DNA from 2 places in the Staphylococcus gallinarum genome. Region 2 is predicted to be linked to the other one. Evidence: riboswitches for the same ligand, from Rfam matches in the RefSeq annotation. Region 2 holds a riboswitch; the other holds the start of a gene.
The links. A riboswitch is a leader RNA that binds a small molecule or an ion and turns the genes downstream of it on or off. The one in region 2 is predicted to bind FMN.
Positions count from the first base shown of each region.

Region 1 (12,619 bases), 290 kb from region 2:
AATTTAGAAAGGAAAATGTCTCATGGGTCAATTTTTCCCTTACGCATTTGAAAACAAAAGATATCATACATGGAATTACCACTTAAAAAATAAATTTGGACAAAAAATATTTAAAGTAGCAATCGATGGCGGATTCGACTGTCCTAATAGAGATGGCACTGTTGCACATGGTGGCTGCACATTTTGTTCAGCTGCAGGTAGTGGTGACTTTGCTGGGAATCGCGCAGACCCAGTAGAAGTACAATTCCAACAAATTAAAGATCGCATGCATGAAAAATGGCACGAAGGTCAATATATAGCTTATTTCCAAGCTTTTACAAACACACATGCCCCTGTTGAAGTATTACGCGAAAAATACGAAGCAGTATTAAAGGAACCTGGTGTCGTTGGTTTATCTATAGCAACACGTCCAGATTGTTTACCAGATGACGTGGTTGAATATTTAGCAGAATTAAACGAACGTACTTATTTATGGGTGGAACTCGGATTACAAACCGTACACCAAGAAACATCTGATTTAATAAACAGAGCTCATGATATGCAAACGTATCATGATGGTGTTGCAAAATTGAGAAAGCATAATATTAACATTTGCACACACATCATTAATGGTTTACCAGGCGAAGATTACAATATGATGATGGAAACAGCTCGAGAAGTTGCAAAAATGGACGTTCAAGGTATTAAAATACATTTATTACATTTGTTAAAAGGTACACCGATGGTCAAACAATACGATAAGGGTATGTTAGAATTCATGTCTCAAGAAGAATATACAAACTTGGTATGTGACCAATTAGAAATCATCCCACAAGAAATGATCGTTCATAGAATTACAGGAGATGGACCGATAGATTTAATGGTAGGTCCTATGTGGAGTGTCAATAAATGGGAAGTACTAAATGAAATTGATAATGAATTAACAAGAAGAAATTCTTATCAAGGTAAATACTTTGAAAGTACTGTAAAATCATGAAGGTAGAACGCATTTTACCATTTGCCAAATCATTAATTACCAGTCATGTTAATTCAGAAAGCATTGTGATTGATGCTACATGTGGTAATGGTCATGATACATTATTTTTAGCTGAGCAAGTACCTGATGGTAAAGTTTATGGATTTGATATACAAAAAACAGCAATTCAGAATACCTTTGAACGTACGAAACACCTTGATAATGTAACATTGATTCAAGACGGCCATGAGCATGTGCAAACATATATACCACCTACTGATTATGGTCATATCGATGCAGCAATCTTCAATTTAGGCTACCTACCTAAAGGAGATAAATCAGTTGTTACCAAACCACAAACGACGATTGCAGCTATTGAGGATATTTTTCAAATATTATCCAAAGAAGGTATCATTATATTAGTGATTTATCATGGACATCCTGAAGGGAAAATCGAAAAGGATGCATTATTTGACTATTTAACACAAATCGACCAAGAACAAGCCCATGTATTACAATATCAATTTATTAATCAACAAAATAATCCACCTTTTATATGCGCAATAGAAAAAAGATAAATACCGAACACTTCAAACAATAAGGCGCATAACAAATTTAAAGCAAATAAATTTAATATCTTAATCAAAATTATAGCAGTCAAGTTAGTGACTTTATTAATGTCATATATCGATACACTGTGAATTTCATATGGTAGCATGTACACATACACAGCGCTCAGCTTTAACAAAAACGTTAATTTCTATTTAGAACATATAGAAATTAACGTTTTTTGCTTTTATATAATTGGTCGCACATTGAACTACAATCCGTCTTGTGTATTGTGTTATAGTGTAAAATTTTTAAAAAAGAGCCAATCCATTACAGATCAGCTCTTTACCTTTGAGATTGGGAGTTCATGTCCCAATCTCTATTTACGCAAATATAATTATTTCACGCATTTAATGTTACAGTAAAAGTTATAATTCAACCTACTTTAACATTCCCTATAAATTTAAAATAGATTTAAGACTGTTTTGCATGCTTGATGACTTTGAATCAATTTCTTCTTTAAAGAATGACAAAAGATCTTCCCTTTGATCTTTCAATTTCTCATTGAAATGAATAATAACTGTACGTTCATCATTTTGTGGTCTTTCTTTTAAGATCCACTCTTTTTCAACTAAATCATTATACGTTCTTGTACGTTTGTATGATTTAATTTGAACGAAACCATCCATTTCCTTTAAAGTCATTGATCCTTCTTTCCATAAAGTAAGAAGTATTAAGATTTCTTCTTTAGACATTTTGTACTGCTTCTGAACTTTGCTAAAGATATCATTGATGTCTTGCAATACTAATTCTAATCTCAATACACCATCAACATTATCGGCAAGTGTCTTTCCCATAGAGTACTCCCCCAATCATAGTAAATGATATATGTTAGATTAACTTGTAAAATCACATTCCCCAAGAGTGGTAAATCTACTCTTTATAAATATTTGATTTTAAAACAAAATTAATCTTATTTACAGTTTAAATATAAACAATGAATTATGCAATTATATCCGTGATTTTATTTTGCATTTCTTTCAAAACTTTTGAAGAATGCTCAAATAATTTAATTTCTTCATCATTTAATGGTGTTTCAAATATTTTTACTGCTCCATTTCTATTTACTAATGTAGGAACACCCATATAAACATCGTCTTGTCCATACTCACCTTCTAAATAGCTAGATACTGTTAAAACTACATTTTGATTTTTCAAAATTGCTTTTGTGATGTGTAATAAGCCCATTGCAATACCGTAGTATGTCGCACCTTTAGCTTTGATAATATCATAAGCAGCATCACGCGTATTAACGAAAATTTCATCAATTCTATGTTGTTTGCTAGGATCATCTTTTAACATATTATATAAAGGTTGTCCTGCAATGCGTGTTTGTGACCAAACAGCTAATTCTGAATCACCATGTTCTCCAATAATTGAACCTTCAACACTACTTGGAGATACGCCAAATTCTTGTGCTAATTCATATTTGAAACGTGCAGTATCAAGGATTGTTCCTGAACCAATAACACGTTCTTTAGGTAAGCCAGAAACTTTATGAGTAACATAAGTTAATACATCAACTGGATTACTTGCGATTAAAAATATACCGTCAAATCCAGAATCCATAATTTCACTTACGATAGATTTAAATATTTTAGTATTTTTTTCAACTAAATCTAGTCTAGTTTCACCAGGTTTTTGTGCTGCACCAGCTGTTATAACAACTAAATCTGCATCGCTACAATCACTATATCGTCCTGCTTTAACATTAACTGGGGAATCGCCATAAGGTGCTCCGTGATTTAAGTCTAATACATCACCTTTCACTTTCTCTTCCGCTAAATCTATAATAACAAGTTCATCAGCAATACCTTGGGCAACCATTGCAAATGCATAACTAGAACCAACTGCTCCATCACCAACTAATACAACTTTGTTTCCTTTAATCATTTCCATATTAAAACTGCCTCCCTCAAATACTATTCAAAAGTTTATTTAATTTATGTTTGTTATGTGATTTTTTTCACAAATTAAATATACCAAACAATTTTAGTTTTTGCAATATTTTTTGTGAAAATAATCACAATATTTTATTGATATATTCATACAGTTCAGAAGTATTACATTTTAAATGAATTGCAGATTATAAAAATACTCCCTTCAAAGGCTTCACTTTTCAGTGTCTACTTTAAACGGAGTATCTCAACAGCAACTTGTATTTTTTAATTTTGAGCGGGAAAATTATCAACCAAACCAAAAACTTGAGATATGGCGTATAACCTTTCAACTCAAAATCCAACTAGCAATCATAAATTTTCAACTAAATAACTAATTCATGACACATTATGAAGGTTCATTTTCATCATCAATTACAAATCCATTATTACTTGAACTATTATTTAAGAAAGCTAAGATATAGCGCATTACCTCATCACGTTCAGGTTCATTGTGTACCTCGTGATACAAACCTTTCCATTCTTTAAAATACAGTTCATTGGTTGTGACCTTATCTTTAACTAGTTTCATTGCAGTGATATCTGCCACCTTATCTGCATCACCATACATCAATAATAAAGGTATAGATTCTATATCCTTTAAATGTGTCACTGTTTCTTTCATAATGTCTGTAATTTGTTTGTACCAATTATATGTAACTTTTTGCAACATCAATTGATCATTCATCGTTTCTTCAATGACCTCTTCATTACGTGTTAAATCTTCAACCTTTATACCTACTTTAAAGCGTTTATCCTTGGCCATTTTCCCTACGTTTGAAATCACTTTATCTTTACGTGTTTTATTGCCTTTTTTAAATTCTAATAATGGTGAAATTAACATAAGTCCTTCAATAGGTACGTCGACCTTTTCAAGTAGATTCAACATAATTAAGCCGCCTAATCCAACACCTAATACATATGTAGGAATCTTATATTCATTTGCGATTCTTATCCATTCAAGTATATGCTCATGGTAAACGTCAAAATTTTCAATTTGACCTTTATTAGAACGAGAAGTTTGGCCTTGACCTGGTAAATCGCCCATAATCACATGGTATCCATTACGGCGAAGCATGGTAATAACATATGCATAGCGTCCTGTATGTTCTAGCATATTGTGAGCGATCACAATGACGCCTTTAGCTTCATTTTCTGTTTCCCATTTCCACATAATTACTACTTCCCCTTCTATATAAAAATTTAATTCATTACATTTATTGTATCAAAATCGTATACGATATTTCCATTTTAAACATGTAGTTTGTCGTGAATGATTTAATTTTTGTGCCATTATATATATAAAAACACTTCTATACCAATTACATGAGTGTACTATGAAATATAAAGTGTAATATATTTTATTGTAAACGATTTCTTTAACAATTGATTCATGCTACACTATTATAGAAAGGTAAGCTATTAGCAGAATGGGAGGAATTAATATGCCAATTGTGAAAAATTTTTTTATAGGACTATCTAACAATACTTTATTAAATAATGCAGCTAAAGAAATCGGTCCCATGTTAGGAGCGAATAAAGTTGTAGCAGGAAACACAATCCCTGCTTTGTTAGACACAATTGAACGTTTAAACGATAAAGGAATTACAGTTACTGTTGATTGCCTAGGTGAATTTGTGGACACCGAAGGCGAAGCGATACAAGCAAAAGATCAAATCTTAGAAGTGATGTATGCGATTAATAATCATAATTTAAATGGCCATATGTCTATTAAACTGAGCCAATTAGGTTCAGAATTTGATATTGATTTAGCTTATCGTAATTTACGTGAAATATTATTGAAAGCCAATGAATTCAATAATATGCATATTAATATTGATACTGAGAAGTATGATAGTTTATTCGATATCACGCAAGTGCTAGATCGTTTAAAAGGTGAATTTAAAAATGTAGGTACTGTTATTCAAGCATATTTATATAAAGCAGATGCTTTGGTAGATAAATATCCAGAACTTAGATTAAGAATGGTTAAAGGGGCTTATAAAGAAGCTGATAATATTGCTTACCAAACCAAGGAGGAAATTGATGAAAACTACATACGTCTAATCAAGAAAAGATTATTGACGGCTAAGAATGTTACATCAATTGCTACGCACGATGATCGTGTCATCACTCACATCTTACAATTTATTAAGGATAATAATATACCTAAACATCGATATGAATTCCAAATGTTATATGGATTTAGAACTGAATTAGCTGAAGAAATCGCTAAAGATGGCTATAATTTCTGTATTTATGTACCATTTGGTGATGATTGGTTTGGTTATTTCATGAGACGCTTAGCGGAAAGACCACAAAACCTTAATTTAATGTTCAAAGAATTTACAAAACCTGAAGTGCTTAAAAAGGCTGGTATTGTTGCAGCAGGTGTAACAGCTTTAGGTGCAACTATTGCACTTTTCAAAAAGTTCACTTCAAAATAACACAGTATTAAAGTGATTTTGTAACTACAATAAATAAACATGGATGATGCATTATGAAAGTACTTCACAATGTCTAAACCATTAAAATAAAAAACAGTAATCTAAGTCATAGCCTAGATTACTGTTTTTTATTTCCTTAAAGTTGAATTGACAGTCAATTGAACAATGACATTTATTAAAAGCTATAACTTAATTAATAGATTTTAATAAGTTTGCCATTTCAATTGCACTAACTGCAGCTTCTGAACCTTTATTACCTGCTTTTGTACCCGCACGTTCAACTGCTTGTTCAATATTTTCAGTAGTTAAAATACCAAATATAACTGGTGTATCCGATACATCATTTGCTTTAGAAACACCCTTCGCCACTTCATTACAAACATAATCGTAATGTGTCGTCGCACCACGAATAACACAACCTAAAGTAATAATTGCATCATATTCATTTTTTTGTGCTAATTTTTTAGCAACTAACGGAATTTCAAATGCACCTGGCACATAAGCAACATCAATATTCTCTGCTGCCACTTCATGACGTACGAGTGTATCTTTCGCACCATCTAACAAACGATTTGTAATAAAATCATTAAACCTACTTACAACTACTGCTACCTTTAAATCAGAACCTATTAATTTACCTTCAAAATTCATATCAAATTTCCTCCTATATTAAATGACCCATTTTTACTTTTTTTGTATCCATATAATCTTGATTATATTTGTTTGTTGGTACAACAAGCTCAATTCTTTGTGCAATCTGAACACCATAGTTTTGTAAACTTTCAAATTTCTTAGGGTTATTGCTCAATAAATTGACTTGCTCAATACCAAAGTATTTTAAAATTTGTGCAGCATCGGCATAATCTCTTAAATCTTCTTCAAAACCTAGAGCAATATTAGCTGTTACTGTATCATAACCTTGCTCAATTAATTCATACGCTTTTAATTTATTAATTAATCCAATACCTCTTCCTTCTTGTGGTAAATACAAGATTACACCGCCGTGTTCACTTATATATTTCATTGATGCCTCAAGTTGTTCACCACAATCACATCTTTGGCTATGGAATATATCACCTGTGACACATGATGAGTGAATACGAACATTTTCTGTTTTTCTAATATCTCCACTGACAATTGCTACAAGTTCTTCATCACTGTGATTCGTTGTAAAGCCATACATATCAAAGTTGCCAAATTGTGTTGGCATTTTCACTTTTGCCTTAGCTTCGATTGAAGTATCATTATTATTTTTACGATAACGCTCTAAATCTTCAATAGAAATCATAACCAACTGATGCGTTTCTTTAAATGCTTCAAGTTCATCACCCTTAGCCATAGTCCCGTCATCATTCATAATTTCACAAATCAATGCCGCTGGTTTGGCACCTGTTAATTTGGCTAAATCAACAGAAGCTTCTGTATGGCCTCTTCTTGCTAATACACCATTATCCTGTGCAATTAAAGGGAACAAATGTCCCGGTTTATTAAAGTCATTTGCTTGAGCATTCTCTGCGATTAAAGCTCTTGCAGTCATCATTCTTTCGTCTGCACTGATGCCCGTCGTTGTATTAACATGATCCACACTAACGGTAAATTGAGTACCATAAATATCTGAATTATGATTAACCATTGGTGCTAATTCCAATTTATCAGCTATTTGTTTACTTATGGGAGCACATATTAAGCCTCTACCAAAAGTAGCCATAAAATTAACCGTATTATCATCCATCCATTCAGTTACTGCTACAAGATCGCCTTCATTTTCTCTATTTTCATCATCTACTACTATTACACTTTTACCTTCTTTTAAAGCTTGTAGCGCATCCTCTATTTTATCTAATTTCATATATAGCCCTCCTAAAATCCAAACGCTTTAAGTTTGTCAGACGTTAATCCTGAATCAGTTGATTCCATTATTCTTTCAACATATTTGAATAACATATCTGTTTCAATGTGGACTGGATCACCAACACGTTTATCATTCAGTATCGTCGATTTTCTAGTTTCTGGAATAAGATGAATATCAAATTCCGTATCCTTTAATTTAAAAATCGTTAAACTTACACCGTCTACCGTAATAGACCCTTGTTGCACCATTTGCTTAATTAAATTTGAGTTATTGGGTTTGATTGTTACTATTTTTGAATTATCTGAAGCTTGTATTCTTGTAATCTTTGCTACTTCATCGACGTGACCAAGCACGAAATGTCCACCAAAACGACCTTGTCCGCTCATAGCCCTTTCCAAATTAACTTCTTGTGCTTGGTTTAACTGATTTAAATACGTTTTATTTTCAGTACCTTTTATTACTTGTACAGAAAATGAATGATCATCAAATCCAACGACTGTTAAACATGCGCCGTTCACACTAATAGAATCGCCGATATGCATATCTGCCAATATCGTTTTACAGCCGATTGTTAAATTAACCACAGATTGTTGTGTCGATATTTTATTTATTGTACCTACTTCTTCAACGATACCTGTAAACATACTGATTTCACTTCTTTCGCAATTCTAATTTAATATTTTGCTCAAGCAAATTGGAATTCACAATTTCAAATTGTGGTACATCAGCTAAATCAACAACTTGCTCTGTGTGGAAGAATTGATTGTGACCTGAACCACCTATTAATTTCGGGGCATAATATATGATAAGTTCATTGATAAATTCTGTTTGTAAGAATGTAGTAGTTAAGGTCGGACCTGCTTCAACGAGTAATCGACCGACACCTCTTGCATACAAATCTTTTAATATATTTTCAATTGAGCAATGTTCTAATTGCGTAACTGTTATTTGCTCGTGTTTACTTTCTAATTGTTTATTTTCTGTATAAATCCAAATTGCTGTAGATGGATCTTTAAATATATCTAGTGACATATCTATCTCACCAGTTTTTGATAAAATGACTCGAATAGGATCTTTACCATTTTCAATACGTGTTGTGTATTGTGGATTATCCGCTTCTAAAGTTCCTCTACCTGTTATTACTGCATCATGTTGATGACGTAATTTAAAGACATCTTGCTTTACTGCTTTATTTGTAATCCATTTACTTTCTCCAAAGTCTGTCGCTTGTTTACCATCTAAACTGCAGGATACTTTAACAGTAACTTGTGGTAAACCTTTGCTTTTAGCTTCAAAGAAATCTCTATATAGCAGTGCAGCATCTTCATTAGGTCTATATTCTACTTCGATGCCTGCCTCTTTCAAAAATACATCACCATTTGAAGGTAGTGTCGTATCTTTCACTGCATACACCACTTTCTTCAAACCATGCTCAATAATTTTATTAACACATGGTGGCGTCGAACCATAGTGTGTACATGGTTCTAGTGAGATATAAATCGTCCCACCTTCTGCAGCATCTTGTGCCATATCTAAGGCTTGTACTTCGGCGTGTTTATCGCCTTTCTTCAGATGTGCACCTAAACCTACGATGCGTCCATCATTTACTACAACAGAACCGACAGGTGGATTTAATCCTGTTTGTCCATCTACCATCTTCGCTAATTCAATTGCGTAATTTAAATATTGACTCAAGCTAATCACCTCTAAAAAATAAAAAACACCTGAAATCGTACATTTCAGGTGTGGGATATATGCGTTATAACATTATAAACTTAGATTTAAATACACTTATCCAAAAATAGAAATAAGTGAATGCTAAATAAAACACTACATTAGTGCCTTTTATTAGTTATACGTTATTCTTTCTCCCATCCAGACTATACTGTCGGCTCTAGATTTTCACTAGATCAGCCACATTTGAAAACAAATGCAGGTCGCAGGCTTAATTTACTGCCGGTTGGGAATTTCACCCTGCCCCGAAAGAATATATGAAATTGTAAATTGCTGTTTGAGTCAAGCAACTTTAATTAAGTTACAAGAACATAATACTACAATAATTCAAAAATAACAATTCTTATTACTTAAGTCGGCTTTATTTTTTTGAATTTCGTCATTTTATAACTATTAAAAAGCCCGTCAAATCAACTTCATCATCATTTGCAATTATAAAAAAATTATTATACTTTTTATATTTATTCATTAAAATCAAAATACATGACATAGTAATAACGTACTTTGCATTTAATTTTCCAACAATCTATGAATAATACCAGTCGCTTGTCTTACAATCATAGTCACACCATTTCTAGATTGATTGATACCATTAGTAAGCTGTCCTAATGCAAACATATTTTGTAACGTACCATATCTAGGGCTTATGACTTGGTTGGTTTCTGCTACAATTTGAATACCACCTAATGGGTGCGCTTGTATGACCTGCCTATTTTCTAAATTAATAACAAGTTGATCATCACTATCAAGGTCTTTAAGTTGCGTCTTAGAACCTGTGGCATTAATCACTATATCAAAGTAATCATCACCATGATTTGCATATGTCAATTTAAACTGATGGTTGTTATATTCAATATTTTCTAAACCATCATAAATTCTTATTTGTTCATTTTCTATATGCTCAATCAATAATTTAGCTGTTCTAGGTGGCATTGGATTGGAATTTGCTTTCAATATGGGTTGATATTGTTCTAAGAAGCGCTTTTGATCATTCCTATTGAAACTGTTCCAAATCCAATTTAAATTTTCCTTTATTAACTCAAGTATACTTTGAAACTTACCTAAGTCTTCTGCATGTTCTAGATCATATTTCAAATCTTCGACAGGATTACCAACTTTTCGATGCACCAAAGTTTCCACTGGTATTTCATAAATGGCACATTCTTTTAAAAATAGTGCCATCGCATCATCCAATGGTACATTCCCAAAATTTTCTGCTTTTAGTTCATTAAATTTTTTAGGGGTTAAATATTGGAATGTGATTTCTGGCATCTCACCTCTAACACTTGGTAATTCACCTTTACGACTGGCTACAGTAATTGGTAAATTGATGTGATGTTCGGTAACATAACGAATAACATCTAAACTCGCTAAACCAGTTCCTATGATAGCGATATTATCAGTATCTTTCACATTGTCTAATGTATGGTAAGTTGGGTATGGTGTGTGAATATAACCTGGTTTTCCTTTTAATTGATATGGATCATGATATGATAATGTTCCGACCGTTAAAAAGACAATGTCATAGGTCTTGCAATGCTCCATATCATTTGATGTACAGACATGATATAACACATCCGTCTCACCGATATTTGATTCAATGAACACTTCAGCAACTTCTTCCTTTATGAGAGTTACATTAGCATTGGCATTATTAATTTTATCCACAAAAGCCTTCATATAATGACCAAACACAAATCTCGGTAAATATTCAGGATTTGAAAACTTAAATTTTGATTGCGCCTGATACCAATCAAAGAATTCACGCTTATTATCTAAATTCAACGACATCTGTTCGGCAGGTAAGTTGATAAGTAATTGATCACTATCATTTTGAAATGGTACACCTTGCCCCATATTTATAGGATTATCATATGCATCAATTTGCATATCTTGAAAGCGTCTTGATTTAGACAATTCTTTTAGTACTGTGACACCCGCAGTTCCCATTCCTATTATTGCAATTCTCATAGTTACCCTCCACCTATTCAATTAATTATATATATTATAACAATCTACCGGATCTAATAACATTTTAATGTATTACTATTACTTCAAAAGCTAAGTTACCCTTTTATATTAAATATGTTAATCTTAAAATAATAACAATTATATTTTTTGATATTTCAAATTTAAAGGGGAAAGTCATGAATTTCATCAAGCATATTCTATTATTATGTATAGGTAGCCTTATTTTTGTATCCGGTTGCGACTTACCAGGTTTAGGTGGTAGCCAAACGAACAAGTCTGTAAAAATATCAGCTCTCGCCACGAGTGAGTCACAAATTATGGCATATATGCTAAAAGACTTAATCGAACACGATACGAAAGGCAAAATTCAAGGTTCAATTATTAACAATTTAGGTTCAGCAACAATTCAACATAACGCTTTGCTAAAGGGTGATGCAGATATATCAAGTACACGCTATACTGGAACTGATTTAACTGGCGTCTTAAAACAAAAACCTATTACAGATTCTAAAAAAGCAATGCACATTACGCAAAACGGTTTCGACAAAAAATTCGATCAAACGTTCTTTAATTCTTATGGTTTTGAAAATACATTCGCATTTATGGTTACCAAAGAGACAGCACAAAAATATCATCTACATAAAGTATCAGATCTAGAAAAAGTAAAAAATCAAGTTAAGGTGGGCACAGATACAACGTGGATAAAACGTGGTGGCGATGGTTACGAACCATTTAAAGTTCACTATGGATTTGGATTTAACAATTTAAAACCGATGCAAATCGGTTTGGTCTATGATGCACTCAAAAACAAAAAATTAGATGTTGCACTGGGGTATACCACTGATGGCAGAATTGCAGCTTATGATTTAGTCGTACTAAAGGATGATAAAAATTTCTTCCCTCCATACGATGCTAGTGCAGTTGCACCTAATAAACTTTTATCTAAGCATCCAGAAATTAAACGCTCAATCAATAAATTAGACAACAAAATCAACACAAAAGAAATGCAAAAATTAAATTATGAAGCTGACGGTGAAGGTAAAGAACCAGCAATTGTAGCACAAGATTTTTTAAAGAAGCACAATTATTTTGATAAAAAATAATTTTTCGCTTA
Region 1 is NZ_CP069082.1:1,147,592-1,160,210, reverse strand. Features, by position in the region: gene mnmL (tRNA modification radical SAM protein MnmL/YtqA) at 23-976, shown strand; gene mnmM (tRNA 5-(aminomethyl)-2-thiouridylate-methyltransferase MnmM) at 973-1,533, shown strand; gene JN168_RS05450 (transcriptional regulator, SarA/Rot family) at 1,960-2,361, opposite strand; gene JN168_RS05445 (L-lactate dehydrogenase) at 2,507-3,463, opposite strand; gene JN168_RS05440 (alpha/beta fold hydrolase) at 3,851-4,675, opposite strand; gene JN168_RS05435 (proline dehydrogenase family protein) at 4,947-5,948, shown strand; gene ribH (6,7-dimethyl-8-ribityllumazine synthase) at 6,138-6,599, opposite strand; gene ribB (3,4-dihydroxy-2-butanone-4-phosphate synthase) at 6,613-7,797, opposite strand; gene ribE (riboflavin synthase) at 7,809-8,444, opposite strand; gene ribD (bifunctional diaminohydroxyphosphoribosylaminopyrimidine deaminase/5-amino-6-(5-phosphoribosylamino)uracil reductase RibD) at 8,452-9,495, opposite strand; FMN riboswitch at 9,660-9,791, opposite strand; gene JN168_RS05410 (FAD/NAD(P)-binding protein) at 10,045-11,505, opposite strand; gene JN168_RS05405 (osmoprotectant ABC transporter substrate-binding protein) at 11,682-12,608, shown strand.
Region 1: another riboswitch for FMN. It lies ahead of ribD (bifunctional diaminohydroxyphosphoribosylaminopyrimidine deaminase/5-amino-6-(5-phosphoribosylamino)uracil reductase RibD); the one in region 2 lies ahead of JN168_RS06840 (ECF transporter S component).

Region 2 (12,619 bases):
CGAGCAACAGGGTTTTCTGTATTAAGTTGTTCTCTAATATAACTAATTGGTAAACCTGCCATAATTGAAATAAATTTATTACTATCAGTAACATATGGTTTAATTCGTTCTGCTAAATTATCAAAATCATATGGCTTTGTTCCTAAGAAAACATAATCCGCTTCCTTTAACAATGCTGCGTCATCATAACTATAATTGACACCTAATTCATCAGCATATGATTTCAGAGCATCCTCATTTGATCGATTTGTTAAATAAATATCGTTTGAGTCTATTACTTTTGAGTTAACGATTCCTGTAAAAATTGCATGAGCCATATTACCGGCACCATAAAATACAAGTTTCATGTAAAATTCCCACTTCCTCTTTGTTTTATGTAATCATATTAACATAGTTTAGAATTATGGCTAATCATTTAATTATAATAATGACAGAAAATATTATAATCATTTATACTATTTATAAAGACAAAAACAGGTAGGGATAAACGATGCAAGGGAAACATTTTATATTAACAGGAAGTACAAGCGGCTTAGGTAAAGCATTATTAAAAAAGTTATTAGCTAATGATATCAATGTAACTGTACTGGTTAGAAATCCCCAAAAATTAAATCAGTTTGTCGCTCAATATCATACAGATCGATTATCAATCATACAATGTGATTTACAGTCTGAGAAAGAAATTTATCATATTACGCAAAGTCTTCAACAACAAAAAATTGATGGTTTAATTTATTGTTCTGGACTAGGTTATTTCAAATCAATTGAAGCACATCGAACTGAAGAAATGCTTGAGACATATCAGCTTAATATTATAAGTTTCAACATTTTGTTAGAAGTAATTAGACCATTTTTCAATAAATATCCAATCATCGTAGGCATAGGTAGTCAAGCTGCTTTTGTTACACAAGCTAATGCAGCACATTATGGTGCATCAAAAGCAGCATTTTATCAAACATTAAATGCCATTCGATTAGAACATCCCAATTACCATGTTTTAACGGTAAATACTGGACCAATCAATACACCATTTCACCAAAAAGCGGATCCTTCACTAAATTATGCGAAACGTTACAACAAAATCATGATAAATCCCGATAAACTAGCTGATCGCATATTTAAAGCTATGAAGTCAAAACGACAAGAAATCAATCAACCGCTGTGGATGTCATTTATGCTTAAACTGTACCAGCTTACACCAAGATTCATAGAAAAGCATTTCTCAAGTTTTTTTAAAAATAAAATATAACAATAATGTTTATTAAACATAACAAAAAAAGAGTTTATGCGTAGAAACTTATGCTGGATCGAACACAGTTATAAGTACATGACATAAACTCTTTTTTCTGTTTAATTAAGGTGTTGCGTGTATTCTAAATTTTTCACTCTACCTCGTGCAGCTTTTAAAGTTTCAAAGCCAATATCTTTCGCTAAATTATAATTTTTAATATTTTCGTCTAATTGTTCTATACTACTTGCACCAACAATAATTGAACCAAGTGACTGTTGTGAGGTCAAGTAATTAAAGGTTAAGGCAGTTAAATTACTTTCAATTTCTTTAATTGATGCAATTGTTTCGCCTAACTCTTGATAATTGTAATCAAAAATACCTTCAGCAAATTTCTTGTCTAATGCATTGTTACTATTAGCAGTCAATAGACCTTTGAAAACAGGGCCTCTAGCAAGTATCTTTACATTTTTGGCATGTATTGCATCAAGCAAAGATTCAACTCTATTATCAATTAAATTAAATTGATTCATAATCGTTTCTATATTACTGTGTTCCAAATAATAATTAATTACATTAGGTCTAATAGAAGAAATACCATAAGCACGAACTAGACCTTCTGATTTTAATTCTTCGAATGCACTAATCGTTTCATCTAGTGGATCATCAATAGTACCTCCATGCAATTGATAAAGATCTAGGTGGTCTAAACCTAATGATTTTAAAGATGATTTAATAGCATACTTAATGTGTTTTTTAGATGGATCCCAAAATGTTGAACCATCCTCTTTTAAATGATTACCTACTTTTGTTCCGATAACAATATCATCACGTTGTTGGTATTTTTTTAATGCTTTGCCAACGATTTGTTCATTTATACCTTTGTCATACATATCCGCAGTATCAAAATATGTAATACCATGTTCAATAGCTCTATCGATTATAGGTTCTGCCGTTTTATAATCTGTACCTAAACTCATACATCCTAGTCCTACTTCTGAAATTTCTAAACCACTTTTCAAGACATTTTTTTGCATGTTATTGCTCCTTTCGATACACTAAATCATAGAATATGGCGTGTTTATCAATTATATGCAAGTAGATTGATATCACTATTTATTGCTTTAGCTTGTTTGTTAATGCAATTGTATAGTGGTTATTCACAATTCAAATACAATTAACCGTACGAGCTACCGACTATATCTTAACAGGTAGATACTTAAAATAAAAGGAACGTGATTATAATGGAATTTTACGAGAGAACTATAGCGAAGGAACATATATATAACGGAAAAATTATTGATTTGGAAGTACATGATGTAGAACTCCCAGATGGTCAAACATCAAAAAGAGAATTAGTTTTTCATAATGGTGCAGTTGCTGTTTGTGCATTAACACCGGACAATGAAATTATATTAGTAAGGCAATTTCGTAAACCTGCTGAAAAAACAATGTTAGAAATCCCCGCCGGAAAACTTGAAAGTGGAGAAGATCGCATTGAAGCAGCTAAAAGAGAATTAGAAGAAGAAACAGGCTATATCGCTGATCATTTGCAACTCATATATGAAATGTATGGTTCACCTGGTTTTTCTAATGAGAAGTTATCTATTTACTTTGCTAAAGATTTGAAAAAAGGGCACATGAACCTTGATGATGATGAATTTATTGAATTAGATCGTGTTCACATTAATGAAATTTCTGACTTACTAAAAAGTGGATCTTTAGAGGATGCAAAAACAATTATTGCTTTACAACATATCTTGCTTAATTATAATGATTATAAATAAGGAATGAACAAACTTGCTAATTTTATCAATTACTGGTATTTTATATATGTATCATATTGTAAATTAAAATGATTATAATTATTAGTAGGGGAGTGAGGCTTCCGTGGAAGAACGATTAAATCGCGTGAAGCAACAATTACAACAATCATCATATAAATTAACTCCACAGCGAGAAGCAACATTAAGAGTGTTAATTGAAAACGAGAAAGATCATTTAAGCGCTGAAGATGTATACTTAAAAGTGAAAGACAAAGCACCTGAAATAGGTTTAGCTACTGTGTACAGAACATTAGAATTATTAGCAGAGCTAAAGGTTGTAGACAAAATTAATTTCGGGGATGGCGTTGCACGCTTTGATTTACGTAAAGAAGGTGCGAAACATTTTCATCATCATCTTGTATGTATGGAATGTGGGAAAGTTGAAGAAATAGAGGAAGATTTATTACCTGCAGTAGAAGAAAAAGTTGAAAGTGATTTTAACTTTAGAATTTTAGATCATCGTTTAACATTTCATGGCGTTTGTTCAGAATGCCAAGCTAAAGGTAAATAATGAATTTTCATCCTGTTTAATTTTAATGATAGGGGTGAGTCAATGAATACCATAATCGAAGAATATTTAAGGTTCATCCAATTAGAAAAAGGGCTTAGTACAAATACAATAGGCGCTTATAAACGTGACTTAACAAAATATGCAAATTATTTAGATGAAAACAAAATTACTCACATTGACTTTGTTGATAGACAGACCATCCAGCAATGTTTAGGTTCATTGCATGATGAAGGTGCATCTTCAAAGTCTTTAGCACGTTTTGTTTCAACTGTTCGCAGTTTTCACCAATTTGCACTGAGAGAAAAATATGCTGCTAAAGACCCTACAGTTTTAATTGAAACACCGAAATATGATAAAAAGTTACCTGACGTGTTGGAAATCAATGAAGTGATAGCTTTATTAGAGACACCTGATTTATCAAAAAATAATGGTTACCGTGATAGAACAATGTTGGAATTGTTATATGCAACGGGGATGAGGGTATCAGAATTAATTCATATAGAGTTAGATGATGTTAACTTAATTATGGGGTTTGTTAAGGTGTTCGGCAAAGGAAATAAAGAGCGTATTGTGCCGTTGGGTGAAGCGGTTATTGAATACTTAACTCATTATATTGAAAACATACGTCCACAACTATTAAAAAGAACAGTCACACCAGTATTGTTTTTAAATATGCATGGAAAACCATTATCAAGGCAAGCCATTTGGAAGATGATAAAGCAAAATGGTATTAAAGCCAATATTAATAAGACATTAACACCGCACACGCTGAGACATTCGTTTGCTACACACTTGCTTGAAAACGGTGCAGATTTACGAGCTGTACAAGAAATGTTAGGACACTCTGATATTTCTACAACGCAACTTTATACACATGTATCTAAATCACAAATCCGTAAAATGTATAACGAATTTCATCCACGTGCATAAACACAGATTAGTTTATCATTTAATGAACTAATCTGTGTTTTATTGTTTATAAGGTTATGTCATGTTGTGTATTTGATTAAAATATATTATGATTCTCGGTTAAAACGTCGTTCAATAAGTGCTTTATTTCGTGCATCAGTCACTTCTGTCCGATCTCTTTCTAAATGGTGATTTACGATATAACTATCATCAATGAGCGTTTCTCGAAAGTAAAAGTCTGTAAAAGTGGTTTGTATTGAATGGAGCATTTCATCTTGTAATGGTAAGTGTACCGGAAGAAATGGTTGATGTGTTTTTGCTGCTTGCTTTAAATGTTTTAATAATATGATGTATTGCTCAATATTCAAACCTAGCATTTGCCAGTCATGACTAGATTGTATAACATTCAATGCTCTGTCAAACGATGTTTTAGCTCCTTGAAAGTTGTTACGACGAAAATGATAACAACCTGTAGTTAATAAAATTAAACTGACGACCGCATCTTTTTTTGAAAAATGTGGGTTTTCTTTCCAAGCATCCTCTAGAATATCATGACATAGAAAATAATGTTGCTTGGTATGAAATTGATAATAAAATTGTTGTAGTGCTTTTTCCATATAAGAACCGCTCCAAATTTAAATGTTTGTTATAAACATGCTATAATATTTTAGTGAAATACGCACTTAACTTGCTATATGAGGTAGATAAAATGTATGAAGTAAAATTAGATGCTTTCAATGGACCATTGGATTTATTATTGCATCTTATTCAAAAATTCGAAATAGATATTTATGATATTCCAATGAAAGCATTAACAGAACAATACATGCAATATATTCACGCCATGAATTCATTAGAAATTAATGTTGCTAGTGAATATTTAGTGATGGCCTCTGAATTATTAATGATAAAAAGTAAAATGCTTTTACCACAGCCTGAAGCAGATGAATCATTAGAAGACGATCCGCGTGATGATTTAGTAGGTCGTTTAATTGAGTACCAAAATTATAAAGAATACACTGAATTGCTCAATGATAAAAAGGTAAATCGGGCTGCATTCTACTCTAAACACCCTACAGACTTATCACATTTAGAAACAAATGAATTAATGAGTTCGGATAACACCATTGATTTAACCGAACTGATAATTGCTTATCAAAAGGTCAAAAACCGTGTCGAATTTAACACACCAAAAACAGTCGAAATAAAGAAAGAAACCTTTACGATTCAACAAGCAACCACACAGGTTCATGAAAGACTGCAACAACAACAATCATTCAACTTCTTCAGTCTATTTAATTTCTCAGAACCAATTGAAATGGTAGTAACCCATTTCTTAGCAATATTGGAAATGTCTAAATCTGGTATAGTCAATATTGAACAACAAAAAAGTTTTGAAGATATCAACATATTAAGAGGAGTCAACTATGGCATTGGATAATCAAGGTATATTAGAAGCATTACTCTACACTGCTGGAGATGAAGGTTTAGAAGAGAAGCAACTGCTTGAAATATTAGACATTTCACTAAGTGAGTTACAAACTTTAATTAATAACTACCACTCAGAAGGTCTTGTCATTCAACATTTCGGACAAACTTATGTATTAACAACGAAAAAAGAAGCAGCTGAATATATTGAAGCACTTGTAGAACATAAGTCTAATATGAAACTATCTCAAGCCGCAATGGAAGCACTATCCATAATCGCCTATAACCAACCACTCTCAAGAAGTGATATTGAAATGATTAGAGGTATTAATTCCGATGGTGCAGTTAAAACATTGATCGCAAGAGGTTTAATCGAAGCAAAAGACGAAAAAGATTCAAGAAGTCAGCAACTATATACAACCGAACTATTTTTAAATGTATTTGGAATTGAACATTTAGATGATTTACCGACTACTGATGAAGAGGACGAAGAAATCGAAGCATTTTTCAGTAATTTGGTAAATCAAAAAGGAGAAAATAATGAGTAAAGAATTAGAGAGATTACAAAAACGTATAGCTAACAGTGGTTATACATCAAGAAGAAAAGCTGAAACACTTATCAGTGAAGGTAAGGTTAAAGTAAATGGTGAAGTCGTAACGGAATTAGGTACGAAAGTGAAAAATTCAGATACAATTGAAGTAGAAGGTATTAAATTAGAGCAAGAAGACAAACTGTATATTTTATTCTACAAACCATCGCAAGTGATTACGAGTGTATCTGATGATAGAGGAAGAAAGGTAGTAACCGATTACTTCAAACAAATTGAAACAAGAATATATCCTGTTGGCAGATTAGATTATGATACATCAGGTTTACTGCTATTAACGAATGATGGTGAGTTTACAAATTTAATGACACACCCTAGATACAAGATCAAGAAAAAGTATGTTGCAAAATTAAAAGGTTACTTAATGCGAGAAGAGGTAAAAGCATTAGAGCAAGGTATTGAATTAGAGGATGGTAAAACACAACCTGCAATTGTAAAAGTAAAAAACCAAGATAAAGAAAAGAACTCAACTTTAGTTGAAATAACGATTACTGAAGGTAGAAATAGACAAGTTCGTCGTATGTTCGAACATTTTGGACATCAAGTTAGTAAATTACAACGAATTGAATTTGGTCCATTAAATTTGAAAGGGCTTAATGCAGGTGAAGGTCGTGTTTTAACTCCGCACGAAGTAAAAGTCATTCGTCAAATTGCTGAACACGGTAAATAAACTTTGAAATATTTTTGACAAAATAATTCGAATGAGAAAAAATTCACAAACTTTTCGTTCATTTGTACTTTTCAAAGTTAACCTATGCTATAATTGTGAATGTATTGGAAAGTAAGCAGTGTGGGAGGTACATACGTATGTCAAATGAAATTTTAATCGTAGATGATGAGGATCGAATTAGAAGATTACTTAAATTATATTTAGAAAGAGAATCTTTTGAAATACATGAAGCTAAAGACGGTAGTGAAGCGTATCATATGGCAATGGAACATGATTATGCATGTATATTACTAGATTTAATGTTGCCTGAAATGGATGGTATTGTTGTTGCTTCTAAACTAAGAGAGCATAAAGATACACCAATTATTATGTTAACAGCCAAAGGCGAAGAAACAAATCGTGTTGAAGGTTTTGAATCAGGTGCAGACGATTACATTGTTAAACCTTTTTCACCAAGAGAAGTTGTGTTACGTGTAAAAGCATTACTAAGAAGAACACAGGTCGCACATACAGAACAGAGCGAACCACATGCGCGTGATTTGATAGAATTTGATCATTTAGTTATCGACAATGATGCTCATAGAGTGCTTGCAGATGAGAGCCAAGTAAACTTAACACCTAAAGAGTATGAATTATTAATATTTTTAGCGAAAACACCTAATAAAGTATTTGATAGAGAACAACTGTTAAAAGAAGTGTGGCATTATGAGTTTTATGGAGACTTACGTACCGTAGATACTCATGTTAAACGCTTAAGAGAAAAGTTAAATCGCGTTTCTGAAGAGGCTGCTCAGATGATTCAAACTGTTTGGGGAGTAGGTTATAAGTTTGAAGTTAAATCAAATGATGAACCGACTCAATAATGTAGTCATAAAACTGTGGTTAACTATAATATTTATAGTAACGACAGTTTTAATTTTACTTAGCGCAGCCTTAATCACATTTATCCAATCATACTTCACACAGGAAACAGAAGATTCTTTACTCAAAGATGCTAAACGTATTAGTGAATTAGTAGCAAGCTCTGATAATAAAGCAACCGCGATTGAACACAGTCGTAAGTTGATTGAAGGCCCTGTTGGTCTCATTATAATGAATGATAAAAACAGTCAAAATAGTAAGTATGGCAATACTAAACAAAAGATGTTAAATGAAATCAAACAAAATAAAGACTATGATGACGTATTTAATAAAGGAAAGAAAATTTCGGAACACGTTAATGTAAAAATTAATGATCAACAACATACTTATGTATTAATTGGATATCCTTCAAAGAATTTAAGCGATGTTAAACAAGATGAATACGGTGGTGTCTTTATTTATCAAGATTTAAAAACCATCGAAGATACTAATAATTTAATCACGGTTATTATTTTAATTATTGCCATTATTTTCTTAGCAATTACAACGATATTTGCTTTTTTCCTTTCTTCTCGTATTACGAAACCTCTAAGAAATCTACGGTCTCAAGCATTGAGAGTTTCAAAAGGACAATATGCGCAAGTTGAACCCGTAAATTCAAAGGATGAAATTGGAGAATTATCTCGTGCCTTTAATACGATGAGTTCTGAAATCCAACAACATATCGATGCACTGTCATCTTCTAAGAACATTAGGGATAGTTTAATCAACTCCATGGTTGAAGGTGTATTAGGATACAACGATAAGAAGGAAGTTATTTTATCTAACCAAATGGCTCAAAATACATTACAACTTTTAGATGAGTATTCATTAGAAAAGCTTGATGAACAAACAGAATTAACTTTTAAGAACAAACATACACAGTTTGAAGAATATGAAATTAATACTAGATATTTTGTAATCATTACTAGTTATATAGAGCAAATTCAACCAGATGGACGAAGTGGTATCGTGGCCATCATAAGAGATATGACCAATGAACATAATATTGATCAAATGAAGAAAGATTTTATAGCAAATGTTTCACATGAATTACGTACACCCATTTCTTTATTGCAAGGATATACAGAATCAATCGTTGATGGTATTGTTACTGAACCCGAAGAGATCCATGAATCCTTGAGCATCGTCTTAGATGAGACGAAACGTTTAAACAGACTGGTTAATGAACTCTTAAATGTTGCTAGAATGGATGCAGAAGGGTTAAGTGTTGAACGAGAAATCCAACCTATTGATCCGTTGTTAAATAAGATGCAATTGAAATATCAACAACAAGCTGCAGACTTAGAACTAACCATGAAATTAAATCCAATTTCTAATGGAGCGCTCTGGTATTATGATTCTGATAGAATTGAACAAGTGCTTACGAATCTGATTGATAATGCATGTCGATATACAGAACCAGGAGATACAATAACCGTCGATATTGCTGAAAATGATCATGACAACTTGTTATATATTACCGATACAGGAACGGGTATTGCTCCCGAACATTTAGAGCAAGTCTTTGATCGTTTTTACAAAGTAGATGCAGCACGTAAAAGAGGTAAGCAAGGTACCGGACTTGGACTATTTATATGTCGAATGATTATCGATGAACATGAAGGTAAGATACTTGTAAAAAGTGAACTCGGTCAAGGTACAACATTTATTATTCGCTTACCGAAACCACCAACTAGAGATTAAAGGAATAAGTCATTGATGATTTTATGTGTAACGTCAAAAATGATTATAATAATCATCTAACTAAATAAGGTGAAGCGCCTCCGATTTATACAATTTAATGTGTAAGGCGGAGGTGTTTTTTGTGATTATAGCTTTAAAATATAAATTGAAATCATTTTACATCGCTATTTAGTACTGTGTGTAAAATTTAATTTTATATTGCTGGTAAATTAGCACTAAATACTGTAAACAATATCATTGTCTTTATCTGAGTTATACGCTATGATATATTTATAAAATTTAAATGTTCATCTTCGGGGTAGGGTGTAATTCCCAACCGGCAGTAATATAAGCCTGCGACCTATTTATTGTTCAATAAATAGCTGATCTAGTGTGAATCTAGAGCCGACAGTATAGTCTGGATGGGAGAAGATGGAGGGTTAATTTGTTGTGCAATTAAATCCTCCTATTCTGAGTAAGATGAATGGAAGGAGATAATTGAATATGCAACAACAAACCAAACGTCTAATAACGATTAGCATGTTAAGTGCGGTAGCTTTTATATTAATGTTTATCAAGTTCCCGTTACCATTTTTACCACCATATCTAACATTAGACTTTAGTGATGTACCGGCACTTCTTGCAACATTTACATTAGGACCCATTGCTGGCATCATCGTTGAATTTATTAAAAATTTATTGAATTTTTTATTCAATGTAGGGGATCCAATAGGACCGTTGGCCAATTTTTTAGCAGCCACAAGTTTTATACTTACTGCGTTTTATGTTGCTAAAAATAAAAATAACGCTAAATCATTAGTTACTGGTTTAGCTGTAGCAACCTTAATAATGACACTAGTATTAAGCATTTTGAATTATTTTGTGTTGTTACCACTCTATGGCATGATTATGAATTTATCAGATGTTTTTGGTAATTTGAAAATAATTATAGTATCAGGTGTTATACCTTTCAATATTATTAAAGGTATTGTTATTTCAATTATATTTATCTTATTATACAAACGCTTGAATAGTGTTTTACCGAGATAACAAATTGCGCTAACATACACTAACGTATCAATAAATAGTGACAAATAAAATTTTGTTTTCATATAACAAAAGCGCATGTTTAAGTTAATTTAAACATGCGCTTTTCCTATAATAAGGTTAAAATATAATTCGTCACTTAAAATCTATTCAAATTTCAGTGCGTCCCCATCAAAAGATTCTTCTTCAATTTTAATTGAATCAGTAGGACATCCCTCTAATGCATCTTCCATATCTTCATATAATTCTTCAGGCACTTCAGCAGTACCTTGGTTGTCATCAAGTATTACAAAAGCAATACCTTCATCATCATAGTCATATATATCAGGGGCAGCAGCACCACAAGCACCACATGCAATGCAAGTATCCATATCGACAATAGTATATTTAGCCATTTTCTTCGCCTCCTTTGACAAAAATGCTACAATAAAATCACAATTAATATTGTAAGCACTGTACTTATTTTTTTCAATGTTTTCGTTTTAATTAATTAGGGGAGTAAACATGCAAAATTTATTTCATTTCATCCAACAAAATACACACCATTATAAAACCGAAAAAAGCATATATAATATTATCATAGGCAAAAAATCACATCAAACCTTTTTTGATGCATGTAGCCAACAATTACTATCATTATATCATAGCTTACCTAATATCCAGTATCCGTCATTCGAGCGATATTATAATCTGAGCCAATCAGAAATAGAAACAACATTAAACGTACGCGTACATCCAAGATATACATTTGATAGTCTCGTTAATACGTTTCAAGCAATACAATTATTAACACAAACGATTTCACAATTACAGCATAAGGATAGTCAATTTATCCCTCTCACTCAACAGCAAACTATACATAAACGTGTTAAATATGTATATAAATATCTTAAAGAGGCAAACCTCGAACAAGATTTTATTGCAGAACTTCATATGTTATTCGAAGCTATTCATAAAGAAAACCAAGGGACTTACATTCATTACTACTTACAAGGGTTTGAAGATAGCATGTACACTAGACAGCAAGTTAGTTTAATAGAAGGTTTGCCACAAGAATTATTATTTGAATTAGAATTAAACGATTTAGTTGTAATGATGTTTCAAATTGAAGATAATCAACGTTACCCTATTTTGCATCAGTTAATTGTGTTACCTACGCTATTACATAAAACAGATTTATCTTTTGAAGGCTTAAAAAAAGGACTAACTATGGATGATTTGGCACAACATCAACAAGTTAAAATTAATACAATTGAAGACCATGTCTTAGAATTGTTTATAAAGGGATATTTATCAAATTATAAAGCGTTTCTAAAGGATGATTTAAATTCTGATTTTCTAAATTATTATATACAGCATAAGGATGAAAGATTGCGGAACTATAAAGAACGATTCCCGTCATTAAGTTACTTTACAATCAAGCTTATCATTGTAGGCATAGAAAGAGGTGAGCTACATGCTGATTGACGAACTGAAACATTGGTTTGGATTTGAAACATTTAAGCCTGGACAAGAAGCAATTATTAAAAGCGTACTAAACCAACAAGATACATTAGGTATATTACCAACTGGTAGTGGTAAAAGTCTGTGTTATCAATTACCTACATATATTAAACAACAACCTACATTAATTATTTCACCACTTATTTCGTTAATGGATGACCAAGTTATGCAACTTAAAGCACATGGTGAACATAAAGTGAGTTGTATTCATTCTGGTATGGATGAAGATGAACGTTCAGCAAATATCAAAAATCTAAAGCAAAGTCGTTTTATCTTCTTAAGCCCTGAATTTATACTCCAACC
Region 2 is NZ_CP069082.1:1,440,714-1,453,332, forward strand. Features, by position in the region: gene proC (pyrroline-5-carboxylate reductase) at 1-347, opposite strand, end outside; gene JN168_RS06785 (SDR family NAD(P)-dependent oxidoreductase) at 491-1,249, shown strand; gene JN168_RS06790 (aldo/keto reductase) at 1,351-2,265, opposite strand; gene JN168_RS06795 (NUDIX hydrolase) at 2,473-3,015, shown strand; gene fur (ferric iron uptake transcriptional regulator) at 3,119-3,565, shown strand; gene xerD (site-specific tyrosine recombinase XerD) at 3,608-4,495, shown strand; gene JN168_RS06810 (DUF309 domain-containing protein) at 4,582-5,091, opposite strand; gene JN168_RS06815 (segregation and condensation protein A) at 5,184-5,915, shown strand; gene scpB (SMC-Scp complex subunit ScpB) at 5,908-6,450, shown strand; gene JN168_RS06825 (pseudouridine synthase) at 6,443-7,180, shown strand; gene JN168_RS06830 (response regulator transcription factor) at 7,318-8,043, shown strand; gene JN168_RS06835 (ATP-binding protein) at 8,027-9,787, shown strand; FMN riboswitch at 10,073-10,204, shown strand; gene JN168_RS06840 (ECF transporter S component) at 10,271-10,816, shown strand; gene JN168_RS06845 (ferredoxin) at 10,960-11,208, opposite strand; gene JN168_RS06850 (helix-turn-helix domain-containing protein) at 11,318-12,280, shown strand; gene JN168_RS06855 (RecQ family ATP-dependent DNA helicase) at 12,270-12,619, shown strand, end outside.